DNA from 2 places in the Romboutsia sp. genome. Region 2 is predicted to be linked to the other one. Evidence: a T-box and tRNA genes for the amino acid it is inferred to sense, from the RefSeq annotation. Region 2 holds a T-box; the other holds one or more tRNA genes.
The links. The T-box of region 2 lies ahead of thrS (threonine--tRNA ligase). A T-box ahead of a tRNA ligase gene usually reads a tRNA of that ligase, here a tRNA-Thr.

Region 1 (3,429 bases), on a different contig from region 2:
GCGAAAGCACTGCTATAATGAGTATAATGGAAAAATACAATGTAACTTATGATTTAATGATTTATGCTTATCAATATATAAAAGATTCAACGGGTTCATCTAAGCCAGTTAAATACGTTGAAGGTGTAATTAGAAATTGGTATGATTCTAATCTTCACAGTATTCAAGATGTTAAGGATAGCTTTGCTCTAAGAAGTGAACGATATAATCTATATAAAACTATATTTAATGAATTAGGTTTTTATAGACAACCATCTAATCCTGAAAAACGCACTATAGATACTTGGTTAGATGAGTATAATATGGATATAGAATTGATACTTGAAGCATGTTCTAAAGCAAAAAATGTATCAAATCCTTCTATTACATTTATAAATGGTGTTATTAGAAAGTGGAATGATAAAAATGTTAAAAACTTAGATGAGTTAAAATTATTTGAAGAAGAATATAAGAAAAAGAAAACTGAAGATAAAAAATCAAATTCTACTAGTAATAATAAATCATCTATTCCAACTGTTAAAACTAGATTCCATAATATAAACCAAACATTTAACAAATATAGTCCTGATGAACTTGAAAAAATTCTTCAAGAAAGTCAAAGAGATAAATTTAAGTAGGTGATTAAATGAAGGAAGTAACATTAAGAGAGATACTAAGATCATATGATAAAAGAAGAGATTTTGCAGAGTTGCAATTAGAAGACAGGCAAAAAAAAGTTTATTCTAAGATTCCTGAAATTAAAGATATAGATGATGAAATATCTAAATTAGGATTGAGTCTTACAAAACTAGTTCTTCTAAATCCTAAGGATAAAGATTCTATTTTAATTGATGCAAAAAATAAAATAGATAAACTCAAAGAAAAAAAAGATTATTTATTAAATAAGTATAATGTACCAGATGGTTATCTAGAGATTAAGTATAATTGTAATTCATGTAAAGATAAAGGATTTTTAAAAAGTGGACAAAAATGTAATTGTCTTAAGCAAGAAATAGTAAATGAAGCATATAAAATGTCTAACTTATCTAGAATGCTCAATACTCAAAATTTTTCTAATTTTGATGGTTCTTTATTTTCATCAGAGAGAGTTGAAGGTTCTAATATTTCTCCTAGTGAAAACATTAGTGAAACTTTTAATATATGTGATGATTTTGTTAAAAATTTTGAAATTGATAATAATGAAAATCTTTTATTTTATGGTGATACAGGTTTAGGAAAAACATTCATGTCCAATTGTATCGCTAAAGAAATTTTAGATAAAGGACATATTGTTATCTATCAAACAGCATTTAAAATGTTTGAAATCATAGAAGACTATAAATTCAAAAATGCTGACGAGCATATAAGTAAAGATAATTATAATAATATCTTTGATTGTGATTTACTAATTATTGATGATTTAGGTACTGAGTTAGCCAATTCATTTACAAATAGTGAATTATTCAATATATTAAACACTAGATTATTAAATGGAAAGAAAACAATAATTTCTACAAACTTAAATCCTTCACAGTTAGGTGAAACTTATACACAAAGAATATTTTCAAGAATCTTTGATAGATTTAGAATGGTAAAATTTATAGGCCAAGATTTGAGATGGGCTCAAAAAATAAAGTAGAAGATATTATTAATATCTTCTACTTTTTTTATTATAAATTTAAACATAAAAAAACTCTTAGTTACACTAAGAGTTTGATTGGAGCTAGTGATAGGAATCGAACCTACAACCTGCTGATTACAAGTCAGCTGCTCTACCGTTGAGCCACACTAGCATGTTAAACATTTAATTGGCGACCTGGAAGGGGCTCGAACCCTCGACCTCCAGCGTGACAGGCTGGCATTCTAACCAACTGAACTACCAGGCCGCATATACGTAAATGGTGGGACTAACAGGGCTCGAACCTGTGACCCCCTGCTTGTAAGGCAGGTGCTCTCCCAGCTGAGCTATAGTCCCGGGAATTGGTGACCCATAGGGGAATCGAACCCCTGTTACCGCCGTGAAAGGGCGGTGTCTTGACCGCTTGACCAATGGGCCATAAATGGTGATCCATCCGCGACTCGAACGCGGGACACCCTGATTAAAAGTCAGGTGCTCTACCGACTGAGCTAATAGATCATCTTTATGTTTGTCTTTCGACTTGTTTCGCGATTTCTCGCTCGCTTACAAATATTATTATATTAGGTTATTGTATTTTGGTCAACACTTTTTTGATATTTTTTTTACAATTTTTATATTTTTTTACAAAAACATACTTAAAACGTTGAAATTTGGGTATTATATATAAGTTAATTTTCTTTTATTTTTTTATGATTTTAATTATAAAAACTATTTTATTTAAAAAAATGTAGCAAGATTTCTCTCACTACACTTAATTATTATCCAAATATATTTTTTCTAATTATAGTTTGTGTTCTGTTTGGACCAACTGAAACCATATCTATACTTACATCAATTAATTTTTCTATTCTATCTACATATTTCTTAGCATTTTCTGGAAGGTCTTCGAATTTTTCTACTGAAGTTATATCTTCATTCCATCCATCTAATTCTTCATATACAGGCTCACATTTTGCTAAGTCTTCTAATGAAGCTGGGAAATCTGTTATTATTTTGTCTCCCATTTTGTAAGCTGTACATATATTTATCTTATCAAATCCACTTAAAACATCTAATAACATGAAAGATATACTAGTTAATCCGTTTACTCTAGCTGCATATTTAACTATAACAGCATCAAACCAACCACATCTTCTTGATCTACCTGTTACTGTTCCAAACTCATGTCCTTGGATTCTTATTTTTTCACCAATTTCATTGTCTAATTCAGTAACGAATGGACCTTCTCCAACTCTTGTAGTATATGCTTTCACTATACCTACAACATCTTTTATCATGTTAGGTCCTACTCCAGCTCCTACAGCAAATCCGCCTGATATTGGATGAGATGATGTAACATACGGATATGTACCTAAATCTAAATCTAATAATGTACCTTGAGCTCCTTCAAATAAAACTTTTTTACCTGCTTTTATAGCATCGTAAACTATAACAGATGTATCTGCAACATAGTGTCTTATTTGATCTGCATATCCTAAGTACTCATTATATATTGTTTCAAAATCAAACATTTCTTCTTTTCCATATATATTTGTAACTATCTTGTTTTTAGCTTCTATTTGAGGCTTTAACTTTCTAGCAAATATATCTTTATCCATTAAGTCACATATTCTTATTCCTGATCTCTCAGTCTTATCCATGTAACAAGGACCTATACCTTTTTTAGTAGTTCCTATTTTATTATCTCCTCTAGCTTCTTCAGCTAGTGCATCTAATTCTCTGTGATATGGGAATACAACATGAGCTCTGTCGCTTATTTTTATATTTCTAGTATCTATATCATCTTTATTAAGCATTTTAATTTCTTCTAA
Region 2 (3,429 bases):
CAACTCTTATACCTTTTGCAAATAAAGCTTTTTTAACTTCATTAGCATAATCATTGTACTTATCTGATATAGGAAGTATTCTAACTTGAGTTGGAGCTAACCAAACCGGGAATTTACCAGCATAGTGCTCTGTTAATATTCCTATGAATCTTTCTATACTTCCGAATGCAACTCTGTGTATCATAACTGGTTTATGCTTTTCACCATCTTGACCTACATAGCTTATATCAAATCTTTGTGGTAATTGCATATCTAATTGTATAGTTCCACATTGCCAAGTTCTTCCTATGCAATCTCTTAAGTGGAAGTCTATCTTAGGACCGTAGAATGCTCCATCGCCTTCATTTAACTTATATGGTAAGTTTAATTCTTCTAACGCTTCTCTTAATCCATTTTCTGCTACTTCCCACTCTTCATCTGTACCCATTGAATCTTCTGGTCTTGTAGATAATTCTAAGTGATATTCGAATCCGAAAGTCTTATAAATACTATCTATTAGGTTTACAACACCTTTTATTTGCTCTTTTATCTGCTCTGGTAACATGAATATATGTGCATCATCTTGAGTGAATGCTCTAACTCTCATTAATCCATGTAACGCTCCTGATAATTCATGTCTATGAACTCTACCTAACTCAGCAATTTTCATAGGGAAATCTCTGTATGAATGTGGGCTAGATTTATAGTATAGCATTGAACCTGGACAGTTCATTGGCTTTATAGCAAAATCTTGCTCATCTATTTTAACTGTGTACATATTTTCTTTATAGTGATACCAGTGACCTGAAGTCTCCCATAATTTTTGGTTTAATATTATTGGAGTCTCTATCTCAGAATATCCATCTGCTCTGTGTATATCTCTCCAGAACTTTAATAATTCATTCTTAAGTTCCATACCTTTTGGTAAGAATAATGGGAATCCTGGGCCTTCTTCTGGTATGAAGAATAAATCTAATTCTTTACCTAATTTTCTATGGTCTCTCTTTTTAGCTTCTTCTAATATATGTAGGTATTCTTCTAAATCTTTATTCTTTTCGAATGATATACCATATATTCTTTGAAGCATTTTGTTTTTCTCATCTCCACGCCAGTAAGCACCTGCTACACTTAATAACTTAACTGCTTTAATCTTCTTAGTTGAAGGTAAATGTGGTCCTCTACATAAATCAGTGAAATCTCCTTGCTTATAGAAAGATATTATTTCTCCTTCTGGTAATTCTTCTATAAGTTCAACTTTATAAATTTCTTCATTTTCTTTAGCCCAAGCTAAAGCTTCTTCTTTTGGTAATTCATATCTTTCTACTGCTAAATCTTCTTTAGCTATCTTCTTTATTTCTTTTTCTATTTTTTCTAAATCTTCCATTGTCAATCTGTGCTCTAAATCTATATCATAGTAGAATCCATTCTCTATGCTTGGCCCTATTGCAAACTTAGCCTCTGGATATAATCTCTTTATAGCTTGAGCTAGCATATGTGCAGATGTATGTCTGAATACATCTTTCCCTTCTACATCTTCAAATTTAAATAAATTTAATTCACAATCTTCACATACCTTGTGGTTTAGCCCTACTACTTCCCCATTTACAGATGCTGCAACGACTGATCTAGCTAAGCCTTCACTTATAGATTTAGCTATCTCTATCACGGCAATTTCACTTTCAAACTCTTTTACTGATCCATCTTTTAAAGTAATTTTTATCATTGTTTTTCCTCCTCAAATAATCTATATTTTATAATTAAAAAATTGTATAAAAAAACTCGACCCAAATAATATATTTGGGACGAGTATTGATTCGCGGTTCCACCCAAGTTGGCGTATATTTATACAACCCTCTTGATGACTGTAAGGTAGTCAACCGAATCGTTTCACATATTAAAGTATGCTACTAGTATTCTGCTCCAAGGTAGTTTTCAAATAGTCATCTTTAGATAAGCTTACAGCCGGTGGCCTATCCTCTCTGATAAAGTGTTTCTACTTTACTTGTCCTCTTCTTAGCTACTATTTTAAATTTAATATAAGTATATCAGATAGTTATATGTCTCGCAACCATAATATATTATATAAATATAATTATTAATCCTTGAACTATACCTATCATAAATCCTAGTACTAACCCTAGTATTTCTATATGTTTTAATTCTTGTTTTGCTATTCTAAGTATTATTTGCTCTAGTTCATACAAATCTAACTCATTAATCTTATTCTCTACCATTTGTTGTATATTTATACGTTTATTTGCTTTAATTATTATGTCTTCACTTAAATCATCTATACTTTGTCTAATTTCTGTTTCTATTACCTCTGATACGTATCCTTGTATAAGATTTTTTATTGCACTAGGAGCAAAAGCCATTTTTTCATTTACTACAACCTTAATTTTTACCTTTATGTATTCTACTACATTTTGTTTATCTTCCTCTGTGATTATGTTTTCTAATATTTCATCTAATGAAAGAAACTCTTCCTGAATTACTTCACCTATATTCAAAGCAATCTCAGCTTTTCTCTTTGGTATTAATCCTATTATTTCTTTATTTATTATAGGTATCTTAATAGGTTCTATCGGTCTAAATATTAGCTTAATAGCAACAACATTAGTAACGTAGCCTATTATACCACCAATACTCGCTGATATTAATATTTTTAATATATCATTCATAATAAAATCTCCTTGTGTAATATAATTATATGTATAGTTCGTTTTTTAACTATTCATTATATAATTATAAAGCTTTTATTAAACTTTAAAAAGTAATTTTTTATTATATAAAATAATATATTAATCATATAACTTTATTTTTGTTTAATTTTGATATATGGATGTTACTCTATCTCCAAAAATAGACTTTATTGTATCTGTTATTCCTTTAGATGAATTATTGTTTAATCCATCTAATATTTCTATTTTTCCAGGACATAATGTAAGCAATGTACTTATTAGGAAATCCTCATAATTTAAATTTTCCTGTATTACCATATTTATAATCTCTTCATCATCAATATTATTTATCTTTTTTCCATATTTATCATACAATATAAATGAATTATCTTTCATTATATTAACTCTCAATAAATCTATTTTTTCATCTTGTATGTCTATAAAATACTTTAGAACATTTATGAATTCATCTTGGTCCCTTTTCATTATATACTCTTCTACAGCTATATCGCCTATATTGGATATGTACTTAATAAAGCCTTTCATTCTAAATTTCAAAAAACCTTCTAAGTTTATATAGTCATTATTTAATATGTAATTATATACATTTTTATATACACTCTCTCTAACTAATAATTCTTTTTCTTTAAATAGCTGTAAAGAATGTATGTATATTTTTTCTTCATCATTTAAATATAAATCACGATATTTTTTTGTTATATATTCTCTTAATAACTTATTTTTCATGATATTTATTATTAAATTAGCT

Region 1: it encodes a tRNA-Thr, which carries the amino acid that the T-box ahead of thrS (threonine--tRNA ligase) is inferred to sense. The anticodon was not compared.

The regions. Positions count from the first base shown of each region.
Region 1 covers NZ_JBXKIW010000043.1:31,995-35,423, reverse strand. The annotation lists gene AC11VW_RS05275 (DnaD domain protein) at 1-617, shown strand, start outside; gene AC11VW_RS05270 (ATP-binding protein) at 626-1,618, shown strand; tRNA gene AC11VW_RS05265 (tRNA-Thr) at 1,698-1,772, opposite strand; tRNA gene AC11VW_RS05260 (tRNA-Asp) at 1,789-1,865, opposite strand; tRNA gene AC11VW_RS05255 (tRNA-Val) at 1,879-1,954, opposite strand; tRNA gene AC11VW_RS05250 (tRNA-Glu) at 1,961-2,035, opposite strand; tRNA gene AC11VW_RS05245 (tRNA-Lys) at 2,041-2,116, opposite strand; gene AC11VW_RS05240 (adenylosuccinate synthase) at 2,377-3,429, opposite strand, start outside.
Region 2 covers NZ_JBXKIW010000093.1:26,363-29,791, forward strand. The annotation lists gene thrS (threonine--tRNA ligase) at 1-1,702, opposite strand, end outside; T-box leader at 1,775-2,003, opposite strand; gene AC11VW_RS14850 (DUF445 domain-containing protein) at 2,058-2,660, opposite strand; gene ytxC (sporulation protein YtxC) at 2,805-3,429, opposite strand, start outside.